2 regions of the Marivirga tractuosa DSM 4126 genome follow, and region 1 is predicted to be linked to the other one. Evidence: riboswitches for the same ligand, from Rfam matches in the RefSeq annotation. Region 1 holds a riboswitch; the other holds the start of a gene.
The links. Region 1 has a riboswitch for thiamine pyrophosphate ahead of FTRAC_RS16495 (TonB-dependent receptor). Riboswitches for the same ligand answer to the same signal wherever they lie in the genome.
Positions count from the first base shown of each region.

Region 1 (8,161 bases):
CCATTTCAGCTTTAGCTGAATTATTTGTCATTAATTAGCTGGCTTGGTGGTTTTAATCAATTTTAAATTTCCTATAAATTCGAGCCCTCAATTTTGTGAAAACGGAAATGTTTGCACTAAATTCGTCCATTAATTTTTAAGACAATAAATCATGACTTTAAAAGATATTGCATCAGTTACTGGAAAAGGCGGTTTGTATCAGGTTGTAAAACCTTCAAGAACAGGCGTTATTTTAGAATCATTGGATGAGAAAAAGCAAAAGCTAGTGGCTCATGCCCATGATAGAGTATCCATTCTGGACGAAATCTCTATTTATACCACTGATGCAGAAGGGAATGTTCCTTTGCAGAAGATTTTTAATACCATGCATGAGGAGTTTGGTGATGATTTAGGGATAGATGCGAAATCTTCAAAAGAAGAAATCATGGCTTTCTTAAAGCACATCTTGCCGAATTATGATGAGAATCAGGTTTATCCTTCTGATGTGAAGAAATTAGTGAGCTGGTATAATGTTTTATTAAAAGAAGCACCTGAGGTATTGACTGCTAAGGGAGAGGAGAAGGAATAGGTTGATATTTGGAAATAGTAAATTAGACCTATCAGGTTTACTTAAATAATTGCTTGTAGTTTCCGGTCGGTGTGCCACCGACCGGGGCAGTATCCATGGTCGGTGGTACACCGACCATTTAAAATATGATTGAAAACCTATCTTTTAAGCAAAAACCATTTCATTCAATTTTCTAACCTGTTTCCAATCCAAAGTTTCTCCTTTTGATAGCATTTTATAATGCCCTCTAAAGTAATTAGTGCAAATCTTCTGAAAATCATCGGGGCTAATACTTGAAGAGTAGATAGGTCGAAAACATGGGCTTTGATAACGTTCTTTCTTACTTAATTTTGCACCTTTCAAACGAAGAATTGGAGCTGTATCGGTAAAATGTTCTGCTTCCCATTTTTTTTCGCTTTCCTCGATTTTATTTAATTGGTCGCATAGTTTTTCCATACTGATTCTTGGATAATGCTTTCTTGTGGTATTAATCCAGGTAGTGTATTTAAATTCCAATTCATATCGGTTATCTGAATAAATACTTATGACGATGTCAGATGATTGACTTTTGCTGTAAAGCGCATAATAATGTAGCGGCTCCTTGGCATGTAGAATGCGTATTCTGAGATCATCAATTGTTTCTTGTTTATCAATTTTTTCAAGATGATTCAAGACTAAATTGAATTCTTCTGTCTCTGGAATCTTATCTAAGGGCAAATCTACAACTTTGCTAAAAACCTCTAAAAAATGAATGTATTTGGGAACGCAAGCTTCCATTTCCTTTTCTGCTATTTCCGGTGCTCCAAAAGGTGGGTAAAATAATTCAGCTTCTTCGTCATTCAGCCAGCAGACTAATTTTAATGCTTTCTTCCAATCAGGATAATCAAAATTAATCTCTCTGAAATCCCCAACTTGAGCCATTTCAGTTAATAGATCATAATGTGCTAAAGCTTTATTTGGATTGAAAACAGTCCAAACGCCTAAAAAGCCATCAATATCATAATGATTATTGGTGACATATTTCTTATCTAACTCTGGAAGTTTGTTTTGGATTGCTTTTAGTACAATTTCAGTGCTGGTATCTGCCTCACAATTCTTAGGAACGGGTGCTCCTCTCCAATGCGATAAGTCAAATCCCTGTGGGTGATGAGCATCAACTACCAATACTTCATTAGGGCATTTTTTAATGTCGTAGAATGGAATGAATGTTTTGTTTTGCATAACAATACCTTTAAAAAATTAAAGTAGTTAGGGTGTTGATCCCTAACCACTTGTGAATTAATTTTTAGAATTTAGCAATAAATGTTGCGTAAAAATGGGCTGGTGCCTGTACGAAAAACCCCATTTCATTACCTACCGATCCACCATCAGTATAATACTGTTCACTGAAAATGTTATTGATGTCAACTTCCAATCTGTAGCTTTCTGAAATATTTGAGAACAATTTAACATTGGCTACTGAGTAACTAGGCAAAACGAAGTCTTCGTTATTTGTCAGATCTGTATAGCTTTTACCAACAAATCTTGTGTGTAAGCTTAGTCCAAATTGATTAATAGGGTGATATTGGATTTGGGCATTCACAAAATATTCAGGGCTGTAGGGTGTTTTAATATCCTCAAAAACTTCATTACTTCCTTCAGGGCTATATTCACTAATAATGCTTTGCATATATGTTGCATTACCCGATACAGTAAAATTTTCGACAGGCATAAACTGCCAATCTAATTCTACTCCTCTTCTGAATGAGGATTCTTGATTTTCATAAAGCTGGATAAAATACTGTGGAATGAATTCTCCAATTGGTGCAATTTCATTCTCAAAATCCATGTAAAAGGCATTGAAATTTATTTTCGCTTTTTGTGTATTGTATCGTAAACCTCCTTCAAAATCATTTACAAATTCTGGCTGTACAAAACCTTGATTTTGTAAACTGTCTATGTTTCCTGCATTTATTTGTGTATCGCCTAAATAGTTACTTCTTGTTGGTTCTCTACCAGAGCGGCCAAAGGAGGCGTATGCGTTTATATTACTGTTGATTTCATAAGTAACTCCGACTTTTGGATTTAGAAAAGTCCATTCATATGTTGGAATGGAGCGATCTTCTCCTAAAAAATCTGTATCAGGAATCATTTCTAGGGTAACATACCGAGCCTGAACATCGGCCAGTATACTGAAATCACCTACTCTGTAACTTCCTTTTATGAATGCGCTGATCTCATCTTTAATAGATTGATCCTGATAGTATGGATTGCTGAAATTGGGAACCAATTGCTCGATATTTTCTCTATTGAAACGATAGGCGTGAATACCAGTAGTCCATTCAAAATCAGTAAATTTCTGATTAAAATAGCTCATCACCCCATAATGATCATTAAAAAGCGGATAATTGATACTTGCTAGGTTTTCACTATCGACATTATACGTATATGGGAAATCACCACCTGCAGCCCCATAATAAGCGGATGAAGTTAAAGTTGAATTATTATTGAAAAAATGCGTATGCTCTAATTGCAGTAGTGATTGACCAAAATCATCAATGTCATTAGGATTATTGACATTAGTCCGTGGATCTTCTTCAATAAGTGATTCGGGGACAGGGGAGTAGGCTAAATCATTTTTAGTTCTACCGTTAAAACCATTTATTTTGACGATATCCTTTTCACCAAACCAACCTCCGCTGAAAAAGAAGGAATAGGCATCACTGCCAGAATGGTCACGATATCCATCACTATATGTTCTACTTAATCTTGTATAAAATGCTGTGTTATTCTCCATTAGACCAGTCTTAACTTCAGCAGTACCTTGCCAAGTATTAAATGAGCCGCCTAATAGAGTAACAGTTGCCTCAGGATCTTCGGTATTTATATCTTCTGATTCATAACCAATTGAGCCTGCATACGAGGCAGTACCATTTGTACTTGTTCCTACACCTCTTTGCACTTGTACACTTTCCATGCTTCTAGTAATATCAGTGAAATTTGAAAAGAAAACACCTTGGTCAATCATATCATTAAGAGGTACGCCATTTAGTGTAATATTGATTCTTTTCTGGTCTATCCCTCGTAATCTCATGCTTCCATAATTGGTGAAGCGGGTTCCAGCATCTGAATTTACTTGTATCGAGGGTGTGAGCTGTTCTAAGACAAATGCCCCGTCTTGACCGTTAAATACCGAGTTGATCTCTTTCTTACTTAAAGTTGATTGAGTGATAGGGGCAAGCTTGTCGGCACGTATGGCGCTAACTACCACTTCTTCTGATAGTAGTTTGTCCGGCACGAGGTAAATTTTAAGGGATTTACTTTCAGAAATGCTTATTGATTCTTCATAATTTTTGTAGCCAACAAAGCTAACTTTTAAAGTGTAGTCACCATTTGGAATATTGTTTATTTTAAATTCCCCATCCTTATCAGTTGTACTACCCTTAGAAATTGGCAATAAAACTACATTAGCACCTACTAAGATTTCATCTTCAGATTCTGATTTTACAGTTCCAGTAATGGAGTTTTGAGCATAAGCAGTGAACACTGCAAGTGCTGCTATTGCTGTCAATAGCGTTTTTTTAAATAATTGTAACATGTTAATAAATTAAATAATTGTTAGTGAAACTCATGGAGGCGGGGTAATTACCTCCTTTCATTTTCCTTAACCAAAATCCCTGCGACCGCATTATCGGCATCAGGTTCATTGGGTATGATCTCAGCCCGTTGTATTAAGGCACCCCAGCGTTGAAACGCTTTGTCTTCATAATGGATTAACCAGAACTTTTGTTCCTTAATCCTATTTTAATTTTATATTTATTTCTTGATTTAAATTCAAAATTCCTACGCTCGCATTACCGAGATCAGGTTCAGGGTATATTCTCAGCCCGTTATTTTAAGGCACCCCTTATTGATGCTGCAAGTATAGGGGTGATTAATGGGGATTGCAAATTCTTTGGTACTATTTTAAGTATTCTATTCATTTACAATGATTATGTGAACAATTGTACAAAAGAAGTTTGGTGCTGATTATGAATGGATTAGTTTTGAAGTTTGGTATAAAATATCCAGTTCTAATTTTAAAACTAAGTATACTTCTTAATGAAACATTTTTACTCTCCCCTCAAATCTCTATTGTCTTTATTTTTCATTTTATTTGCTTTAAACGTTAATGCTGCTGACTACTTTTGGATTGGTGGTTCAGGAACATGGAGTGATCTCAATCATTGGGCAACTTCATCTGGAGGCAGTACTGTACATTCCTCGCTACCAGGAGAAACTGATAACGTAATTTTTGATGCCAATTCTTTTTCTGGAGATGGACAAACGGTAACCGTTGATGGCAACATTATCAGAGTAAATGATTTCATAGCTACTAATGTAAGTTATAATGTTGACTTTTCAGGGGAGTCGCCTATTCCTGATATTGAGATATATGGAAGTATGGATGCTCCAGCCAATATAAGTTTTGAGTTGCCAGGAGTATTATTAGATTTCAATTCAAATGTGGATGGTCAAACAGTAAACATTGCCTCAGGTTTATTGAATACTTCAGAAGATGCTTCTGTAAGATTTTCAGGCGAAGGATCTTGGTCTATTGAAAATGGGCTTAGCGGTCATTCTTTATTTGTTACTCAAGGGGAAATAATTTTTGGTGCCAATACTTTCAATTTTAAAAATGTTTACCTCTGGTATTCATTTGATAAAATACTGAACCTTACCGATGCGACACTCAATATTGAAAAGTGGACGATGAATAACTCTGATTTTGTCACTGTTATCCCAAATAACTCCACTATTAATTTTAGCGATGAATTTCAAGGATACGGCAAGACTTATGGAACAGTAAATGTGACAACCCCAACAGGCTTTGGTAACGATATTGTAATTAGTGGTAATAATACCTTCCAGAATTTTACCGTAGTAAAAGGAGCTAATTTATTGGTAGATGCCAATACAACACAAACTATTTTAGGAAACCTAACCTTAAATGGGACATCATCAGAAGTGATTACTTTTGAATCTTCAACAAAGGGTGAAAAATTTAATTTTGATGGAACAGGAATTAATATTTCAGGTGAGTATGTACACATCAGTGAATCAGATTTTCTAGGTACTGCCACTTTTTCTTTAGAAAATAGTTTGCTAATAGGTGATGTCAACGGTTGGGAAATTAATTCTGTACCAACCCCTACAGACAATGGATCATTTTACTACTCTAAGATTTTCGCTGATAGCTTATACATTGATTTAGATCCGGGAGATGGTGCCGAGCGGATAGTGTTTATGAGACAAGGTGGTTTTCCAGATATCACCACAGTTAATGATGTAGCTTATACTGCCAATCAAACTTTTGGAAATGGTGAGCTGGTGGGGCAGGATACTTATGTAATGTATCAAGGGAGTGATGATTTGGTGAAAATAGAAGGTCTTTTACCAGGCACAGAGTACTCAATTGCTGTGAGAGAAGTCAATAGAACACCAGATAATTCCAGTATCAAATACTATGTTCCCTCTACTGGATTTTCAAGAAGTGCTACAACAGCTGATTCTGGAAATATTTATTTATCATACAATGGAACTGCTACCGTAAGTGGTGGGGAACAGTTTTTTGATGATGGGGGTAAAGGATTTTACTTTCCTGATAGAGAAAATGTTTTAACCTTAAATGCCGCTGAAGCAGGCAAAGCAATCAAGTTAACATTCAATGAGTTTGAAACCAGATCTTACGAAGAATTAAGGATTTTTGATGGAACAGACACCACGGCCAATTTGATCACCTCATTATCAGGTACTAGCTTGAGCTTACCAAGAACAGTAACTTCTACTGGAGAAAACATGACACTTAAGTTTACCAGTTCTGATTTCGAGCCCTACGCTTTTGATTTAGATGGCTGGGTGGCTGAGGTTGAATTGTTTTACGCTCCTCCTACAACGGTTTCAAGTGATATCCAACTCATTGATTTTACAGATTCTAGCATTGATTTTTCTTTCACCAAAGGGGATGGTGATGGCAGACTTATTGTAGCCTCAACTACTAATAATTTGGGATCTTTTAATCCTACAAATAACGTTAACTATACGGCAAACACTATATATGGTTTAGGTCAGGAAGTGTCTTCTGGGGTGTATGTTATCGGCTATGGAGATGTTTCTTCAGTAGCGGTTACGGGACTAAATGCAGCTGTGGATATGCAGATTAAAATTGTTGAATATAAAGCTTATGGTTCAGAGATTGTTTACGGACAGGCCAATTATATAAGCACGCTTAGTAATAAGAATCAAGCCCCTTCTTCTGATTTTTATGGTTACAGAGTTTATAAAACTGCTTTTCCTGTTGTTCAAAGAGATAACTCAGCCTTAGAGCTAAATAGAGTGAACATGTCCTCTCCTGATTATTATTCTGAAACTGAATTGGGCTTACTCCTTTTGGTCAGTGCACGAGAGTTGTCTTATGAAGATTTAAGTGGTGTATTAACTGACGATAAAAGAGTTGAAGCTAATTCTGAATTTGGCAAGGGAGATGAATTGTTACCCAATGTATATGCTGTATCAAAGGATAAATTTGATACCAATTTAGCAGTTAATGGATTAGCTGCGGAAACAGAATTTTATTTTTATACAGTTTACTATAGGGAAAACGAATATGGCGTTAGATATGATGATAAGCTCACATATATCACAAAAGCAAGTACTTTACCCACAGGCTCGGTTCGAATTGGTGATGGAACCTCTCAAATTGCAAATAAAACGCCACTTTATGATCATAACGGATTAAGTGGTTATCAAGAAGATCCTTATAATTATGAGGTAACCTACTATCCTTCAGGTGATAATGATAAGTTAAGTCTTTTGATGGAGCATGTTTTTAAATTAAATGAAACTGAACTAGTAGTGTATGATGGTGAAAATACCTCAGCTCCTATTTTGGAAAAGTATCCGTATAGAGGCTACCCCGAAAATTTACCACATAAAGCCTTAGAGGCCACTAATGCAGCTGGAGCTATTACTATTAAATACATAAAGACATTTTCTGGACAGGATTCTGATGTAGAAAGTCTTGGTTTTAAAGGAATGTTAATTCCTACAAAGACAGGACAGGTGAAAGGAAGGGTTAGTGACATCAAAGTCTCTAATATCGACTATACTTCTGCCACCATAGAGTGGGTGAGCACTGATGTATCAAATGTCTTGGTTGTATTATCAGAAACAGATGCAGATTCTTTTAGCCCAATTGATGGATTAACTTATCAGGCTAGTTCGTCTATGGAAGAAACCATAAAAGATGGTAATTATGTTGTTTATAATGGTTCAGAGCAACAAATTGAGGTAAAAAACTTAAAAGCTGACACTAAGTATGACGTTAAGGTTTATCAATATTATGGAACAGGTAGTACAATAATATACGGTGATGAATCACGAAATTTATTTAATACAAAAACACTAAAACCTACGAGTCATGCGAGCAATATCAATATTGAAAGTGTAGGCAGTGATAGGGTAACAATTACGTGGAAAAAAGGTGATGGACAAAGAAGACTAGTTGTGGTGAATAGCTCAAATTACCTTTCGCTTGATGAAGATTTTTTTTACAACAAAAAGTATGAAGTGGTAGATGGGGGTGAATACAGTAAT
Region 1 is NC_014759.1:3,878,911-3,887,071, forward strand. Features, by position in the region: gene FTRAC_RS16485 (DUF5606 family protein) at 152-568, shown strand; gene FTRAC_RS16490 (DUF6687 family protein) at 713-1,768, opposite strand; gene FTRAC_RS16495 (TonB-dependent receptor) at 1,833-4,124, opposite strand; TPP riboswitch at 4,184-4,280, opposite strand; TPP riboswitch at 4,350-4,444, opposite strand; gene FTRAC_RS16500 (T9SS type A sorting domain-containing protein) at 4,628-8,161, shown strand, end outside.

Region 2 (8,161 bases), 1.1 Mb from region 1:
TTTTTAATCTGTCAGAAAAATGATAAATCCATTTCTATTAGTACTCTTTATATCCATGATAGCTGTATCATGTGGTCCAACAGAGGAAGAAATTAAAGAGCGAGAGGCTTTTGTAGCTGACTCAATAAAGAGGATAAATGAAGAAATAAGAATCCATAATGAGAAAATAGAGGTAGGAAAACAGTTGAGACAAAATTGGATCAAAAATATGATCGAGGAAATAGATACTGAGCTCAGACATGCTAATAATAGATTGAAAGAAATAGATGATTTTGTAATAGGAAGATCTCTTTCAACTAAGAAACGACAATTGCGAGAACAAAGAGAAACTATTTCTACACTAAAGACCACTAAGGCTAATTTGCAAACTGAATTAGCCAAGACAAATTTATTTAAGTCGTTTGATTTCCAATGCACTCCAGAAGGAACCATTAATTATTTGTTTGAAGCTGCAAAGAGTAATGATTTTTCAAAATTGCGACATATAGGTGATCCTTATGGTGAATTAGGTGAAGGGCTTTATGAATTAACCACTATAGAAGCGTTTCCATCAGAAGTACAAAATGAATTTGTCAATATACTTTCTGAAGGTCGAATTATGGGTGAACCAATTATTAATCAAGATACCGCAGTAATTGAAATTGCAGTTGGATATAATTCCGATAGGTTAAATAAGGTTAAGCTGATCAAGAGACGTAAACACTGGTATTTGTTAAGTCTGGTAATGTAATTCTTAAGGCGTTTCATGAGCCTCCTCTAATTGGGTATTGCTAGAACATATAGGCTTATGCGCTAGCCTTACCACAATCCTTCATTCATAATTCATTACTAAATTCTCTTTTTTTCGATGAATAGTGATATTTATATGGTGAAAACTAGAACGGTATTTCTATATTTACAAATCAACATCAACCGAAACCTTTAGAAACCCTACTTTTAGGCCTTCTGCTTGGGAGTATAAAAATTTCATAAGCTTTCTGGAAGTTGGATTTAAAACGAGTATTTCCAAATAGATTATTCTTGAGGCTATCGTTTTATTAATTTTAGTACTCATGAACACAAAGAGCTAAACAATCGACCTTGCAAGCTTACGGGAGAGCAAGAAATTGAATGAATTAATGAAAATCAATAAATTATAAAATATTTATATTCAATATGTTATAAAAAATTAGTTAGAATAAGGCTTTGAAACCAATAGATTTATGATTTTAAAAAAACTGATATTAGAGAATACTGGACCTATTCACAATATTAATCATTCATTTGAAGCAAAAGATAACGTTATAAAACCTCTCGTATTAGTTGGTAGGAATGGCTCTGGAAAAAGCATAGCAATATCATTTATAATTAATTCCATTATTGCAGGTAAGCAAGTTATTTTTGATGATGTTGAGGTAGAAAAAGGGAAAGTTTATAAACTTAGATCATCAAATTATATCAGGAACGGTGAAGATTTTTACCATGGTAAAATAGAGCTTTTAGGTAGTTTTTATTGTTCAGAGTTTCAATTAAACTTAACAAGAAAAGAATTCGAAGAAAAACTGAAGTATACCCCATTACATTAAGATTGGAATTCAATTCCGAACGAAGAGTATTCATTTTTCAATTCAAATTTCAATTCTAACACTCAAGCGCTCAGGGATATTTATATAAAAAACAGTTTGCTCTATTTTCCTCCAAATCGATTTGAAGAACCAGCATGGATCAATCACCATAACTTAAAAAAAGTAGAATTTTCAGAGGAACCTAAATTAAGGAATTTGTCGAATAGACAGATAATTTGTGATACTACTTTAAGTAAGACGAAAAATTGGCTACTAGATGTAGTTTTTGATAGCAGAGTTTTAGAGAGAAAAAATATTCAAATTCAAGATTTACTAAATCCTCAAAACAATCAAGTTGATCAAATCAGATTACTGCAAGCGGTGGTTGGCGGAGGGAGTTATGAAGGACCAAACTCCCAGTTGCTGGCAGTGATTAACAGTTTTTTGTCAACCCTCTTTAGTGATCCAGCTACTTATCGTATAGGTATAGGAGGCAAAAATAATCGCGTGATTTCTATAATGAGAAACGAAAAAGCCTTTGTGCCTGACATTCAGCAATTATCAACAGGGCAAGCGTTAATTTTCTCTCTATTTTGCTCAATCCTAAGAGACTTTGATAAAACTGGGCAAAACATTTCATCCACTAATGATGTACAAGGTCTAGTTGTGATTGACGAGATTGATTTACACCTTCACACATCATTTCAATTTGAACTTCTTCCCAAACTTCTACGATTTTTCCCAAATGTACAATTTATCGTTACTTCACATTCCCCACTTTTTTTATTAGGAATGAATAAAACTTATGGATATGATGGTTTTGACATTCTCAATCTTCCGAAAGGCGAAAGAATATCAGCAGAACTTTTTTCCGAATTTCATACCGCCTATAATGCCTATGGAGAGTCAACTAGATATCAAGAATCTATTCGAGATGCCATAATTAAGTCGAGGAAACCAATTGTCTTTGTTGAAGGAGATTATGATATAAGATATTTAAATAAAGCTGCAGAATTTCTAAAAAAAACTGAATTGATTGAAGAAGTTGAATTGAAAGATTCAAATGGATTCGGAAACATTGATAAAATATGGAAACATTTTAATTCCGATCTTTCGAGTATTACTCCCCAGAATATCTTACTTCTTTATGATTGCGACACAAATAAACAAGGTGCTCAAAAAGATAATGTTTTTAAACGAGTTATTCCTTGTCAAGAATCTAACCCAGTTGAAAAGGGAATTGAAAACTTATTATCCAAAGAAACTTTAACCAAGGCAACTTTAGCAAAAAAAGCCTTTATTGACGTTTTTCCTACATTTGTAAAAACCGTTAGAGGTAAAGAAATTACTGTTCCTGAAGAGTGGACAGTTAACAAAGATGAAAAAGGAAATCTTTGTGATTGGATATGTGAGAACGGTGAATTAAAGGACTTTGAAAACTTTAGAGTAGTATTTGATATTTTGGAAGAAACTTTAAATTAAAAGCCGCCAACATTATGTAAGAAATCGTAGCCGCACAAGGCAAACTCCCAGACCAAAGCTACGATTCATACATTTAACGTTAGCAGATATAATAAAATCCGACTGTGATAACAAGATTACCTACATATAAAGACTTTGAAGATGTTTCAAAACAATGTTTGACACAAGCGTTTAACCTGCTCTACAAAGTTTATGACGAATACGATGAATATGATGACGAAGTAATAAGAGCTGAAGTTTCGTTAGAGCAAATTTGGACACATAATTCTGGTACTATAAGGACTTCATTAATTCTTCTACATCAAGGAATAGAAACCTATATGAAATCCGCGATTTGTAAAACGACCCCACTTTTATTAATCGAAAAAACAAGGGCGGATTGGCCTACATTACCGTCAAGAGCAGACAAAGAATTTGACAGTTTATACACAATTTCAGGCGAAGCACTTCTTACAACGTTCTGCGCAGTTTCTGAAAAGAAAATCTCTAATGAGTTTATTGAATTTATTGAAACGGTAAGACAAAAACGAAACGAAGCTATTCACGGTGCTAACAACGTTTCAATTAAGGCTAAGGAACTTTTAGACCATATCTTTAACGCATATACTTATTGTTTTGGTAAAGACGCTTGGTTTTTAGAGACAAGAAGTTTCAATTATGAAAATCCTCTTTTTGGTTATTTTGACTGGGACATTGAATATGCAGTAGCGTATAAACATTTAGATTTTGCCTTGGACATTTTGGGTAAAAAGAAGCTGAATAAATATCTAAGTACTGACATATTAGGAAGGGCATATTTTTGTCCTGAGTGCAAAAGAACGATTGACGGTGACTATGGCTATTTAGAGAGTAAATGGGCCTTCCTAAAACCTAACAAGCCTGACTCTACTAACATTCATTGCATTAATTGTGATGCTGAATTTAATGTTATAAGAAAAGATTGTGTAGAAGATAAGTGCAAAGGGAACGTAATACACGACTATGATTGTGAAGAAACTTGTTTAACGTGTTTTGAGTATCAAGAAAATGAATAAAGTTATCCCCGTTGATGCACGCGTGTCGCGTGTGTCCTTGCCATTATCTCGCAGTACAACAGCTCACTTAGCCTACTCACTTTTCATCCATTATCACCCATCTCCAAAGCCCTTGCAGTGGTAGGCCCATCCAAGCGAAAACTTTGGTACCCTGCAGGCAATTCCAATCCCCACTTCTTCATAACCGGAGCCTCCAATGATTTTTGTCTGTATTCATCAGGAGTCATGATCGGAATACCGTAAATAATAGGGAAATAACGCTGACAATCTGAGCAAGTCAAAAGTCCCTCAATAATTTCGTTCTCCTCCTGTTTAAAAATACTGATATTCAAATCACCCTTATCAAAAGGGCAGCACATTTTCTCTAATAGTCTGCTTTGCATAATTTTTTTATCTCAATTCCTATATTCTTAATCCTGCAATTTTTCTTTATATTTTTTGGCAGCCGCTTCAGGGTCCTCTTCATTTAAGATCCCTGAAATAACCGCAATGCCATTGAAAGGTAGGGCCTTCAATTGCTCGAAATTCTCTTGATTGATCCCTCCCGAAAGAAAAATGGGCATATTGCTGATTTCCTTTGCTTTCTTGATGCTTTCGGGCTGCACAATATCGCAACTGTCAACCGAAGGAGATGGAAATACCGAGCAAAAGCTGATATAAGACAAGCTGTTTTGCTCAGCCATTTGCACTTCTTCCAGATTATTCGTGACCGTAAGGCCAATATACTGGCCTTTCAACTGGGGCTGAATACTTGGAAAATCGGCAGGTAGTCGGTCAAAATGTACACCGTCTAATCCTGTTTCCACTGCCAATTCCCAATCTTGATTCATGAGCAGCGGCACTTGAAAATCCTTTGTCAATTTTTTTGCTCGCTTTATAAATTCTAATTGCGTTTCCTTGTCCTGAGCTTTTGGCCAATGATCCCAAATCTGTACAATGTCAATGCCCCCTTTCAAAGCCGTATGAAGTTTATTCAACAAGCTATCATGCTCTTGACTAGGGTCAATCACCAAATAAAGTCCTGCTAGTTTTTTCATTGCCATCCTGCTTGAAATGCTTTGAAAAATGCGGCCCAATAAGGATCCACTCCATCAAAAGTAAAAGACCTCTGCTTGCCATTCGCATCCACTACTTGCTTTGCAGAACCTTCCTTGAAAACGCCAATTTTACAAGCTTCAACTCCTTCTTTAGAAAGGCCTTTGATCAAGCGGTCTTCATGTCCCGGCTTTACTGCCATCAACATAGAACCAGCACCTATGGAGATAAAGGGATCGATCTCAAACAGATCTGTAATCTGCTTCACTTCCTCATTGAGCTTAATTTTATCCAATTCCACTGTGAAACCGCAGCCGGAGGCATCTGCCATTTCATCCAATGCTCCTAAAATCCCGCCTTCCGTTACATCATGCATGGCATGCAATTCTTGGTTCGGTTCCAAAATGCTGGAGGCGGCTAAGGCTTCCTTCATTACAGAAAGATCCCAAAAGTTGTGGGCGGCAATTTTCTGAATTTCTTCACCGCACTTTTGACTGACCGTTTCAGGAAACGCATTGGCTAAAAGCGAAGAAGATGATAAAGCCGCATGTTTGGTCATGATAATGCTATCCCCTATGGCTGCATTATTACTGCTTAATATTTTATCTTTCGGAGCCTGCAAAAACATAGTGCCTCCTCCGGAAATGGTAGATTCCTGCCCCGGAATCTGGCCGGTATGGCCACCCGTAATACTAATGCCTAATTTTTTACAGAGTGCATCAATGTGACTCCAATACAAATTAAAATCTTCTCGCGTCAAGCTGACCGGAAGATTGAGCACAAACTGAGCAAACTGAGGTGCAAAGCCAGTGGTTGACATATCATTGGCTAATAAGTGCACGGATAAGTGTGCAGAAATTTCCATGCCCAGAGAAGGAATCAGAGATAGCGGATCGCTGGAAGTGGCCAGTGCTTTTCCATTGCCCAACTCAATTATGGCGGTATCAACGCCAAATCTCGGACCGCAAATCACTTCCGGTCTTTTTGCCCCACATTTATTCAGTAAATCCTCTTTAAAGACCTGAGCATCTACTTTTCCATATTGATCATCAAAAGCCGCCATCACACATCATTAAATTGTACATACAAACCAAAAAAATCGCCATAAGGTAATTTCCATTGCTGACGTGGAAACCACTTAGGTAAGCCAGTCGCATTCCACTGAATGCTATAATCCCGGTCAGGGAGCGCCTCAGCAATGAGTTCTTTCAAAGAAGCGGGCGTATAAAAGTTAGCCGTTACGTAATAATTGTTCTGCCCAAATAACTGCTGCACTCTTCTTCGCACTAATTTGGGTGTATTGCGGTTCATCATTCCGAAAATGATTCCATATTTACCTACTCTTGCGGCTTCACGGATTACCTCAATAGGTCTTTTGTAATATTCAAAAGTGGTGATGAAGGCGAGCGCATCAAAAGTATGATTTTTGAATGGCATATGATGGGAATCAGCTAAAACAAGATCTCCATCGAACAGATGAACACCCTGGGCCAACATAAAAGGAGAAATATCACCGCCTGTAGCCTGAATTCCTATTTCATGCCACCATCTGGTGAAACGGGTAGTACCACAGCCATATTCCAATAAGCTTTCAACTCGGCTGTCTTTCTTGATAAGTCCTTCCAACGTCTTTTTTTGCCAAACTTCCTGACGCTTATAGGGTCCTTCGTAATAGGCCTCGTAGTGGTCGGTATCATCTCTATTAAAAAACCACTCCTGTCTTCCTTGCCAATTGCGCAATTCACCGGTGGCGACATCGAATTTTTCCTTTTTTGAAATTTGAGTCATCGATCTAAGAATTTAAGATCTAGGGATGCAGGGGAAGATGAAGTTCGATTGGTTTTCACAATTCCTACGCTAGCATTACCTAGATCAGGTTATTTGGGTATAATCTCAGCCCTTCAGTTGGCACCCCATTTAAAATATAAGACGAAGCTAAGGATAATTAGATACTTACGCAATGCATTTAAAATTTATCCCTTAGGTATAGGGTAATGATCCAAGCGGATGCCTGAACCAGATGGTAGTTTGGCTGGACCGCCCTAGCGCAAGCGTCCGCCTGTGCTGTATAAAAGTGAAACCATCTAGTTCAAGCGTACGCTTGGACTGTTTATACTTGAAAAATTGCTCTGTTCCCATCTCATGATCAGGTAACTAGCTGAAAGATCATCACTTACACCACATTCCCAAGAAAATAGATTTCAGATAGCACTTCCAGAAGTCCCTATTTTTTAATAAATTTAGTAGAGCATCGGACATTTTCATTCAAGGAAACGCCCACTTTTAGATGCGGTGCTAATCCAATAGTTGGGTTTGAGCCGAAAATAGTAAGCTTATGGAATTAGTATTTTTTTATGGATTGGCTATTGCATCATTATTAATTGGAACTGCTGCCATTTACATGGCTTTAGTAGAAGCTTTTCCTTTAAGTTGGTTGTACTACCATTATTTTTTACGAAAGCCCCTCAATTGGTTCATTTTTATAGGGCTATTAGTATGGACAGGCGTAATTTTTTACCAAAGTAATGAAATGCCATTATGGGTCATTGCCCCCTTATTGATCACAGGACTTGCCTTGGTTTTAACTTATAAAATGCATCAGGAGAAAGCATTTCCTGCTGTGTTTTTTCCAGCAATGGCGAAAGATCCTAATCAACTACCTCTTGATGACCAAATGGAAATGGCCGTGATTGAATATGAGGGCATTACGAAGTGCTACCCCTTAGATTATGTCATTCACCACCACATCATCAATGACCATTTTGAAGATAAAATTGTAGCACTAACCTATTGTGCCATGTGTAGAAGCATCATCCCTTTTGATGTTACGGCAATAGGACCATTAAAAGTAGGCTCATTTAAAAATGCCAATATGATAGTGGCAGATGTGAGGACTAATACTTTCTTCCAGCAATCTACCTTTCAATCATTAATAGGTAAGCTGCATCCTTATGAGTTGACCATGATCCCATTTCAAATTCTTTCGTGGCTAGAAGTTAAACAAACAATTGAATCGCCTCAGGTCGTTAAAGTAAGCGAAAAAGATTTTAAGGATTTTGAATTACC
Region 2 is NC_014759.1:2,759,080-2,767,240, reverse strand. Features, by position in the region: gene FTRAC_RS11670 (ATP-binding protein) at 20-730, shown strand; gene FTRAC_RS11665 (hypothetical protein) at 1,203-1,565, shown strand; gene FTRAC_RS11660 (AAA family ATPase) at 1,761-3,026, shown strand; gene FTRAC_RS11655 (hypothetical protein) at 3,131-4,060, shown strand; gene FTRAC_RS11650 (Trm112 family protein) at 4,144-4,443, opposite strand; gene FTRAC_RS11645 (thiamine phosphate synthase) at 4,471-5,097, opposite strand; gene FTRAC_RS11640 (AIR synthase-related protein) at 5,094-6,158, opposite strand; gene FTRAC_RS11635 (class I SAM-dependent methyltransferase) at 6,158-6,883, opposite strand; TPP riboswitch at 6,928-7,021, opposite strand; gene FTRAC_RS11630 (DUF3179 domain-containing protein) at 7,431-8,161, shown strand, end outside.
Region 2: it holds a riboswitch for thiamine pyrophosphate, as region 1 does, so the genes downstream of both, FTRAC_RS11635 (class I SAM-dependent methyltransferase) here and FTRAC_RS16495 (TonB-dependent receptor) in region 1, are expected to answer to the same signal.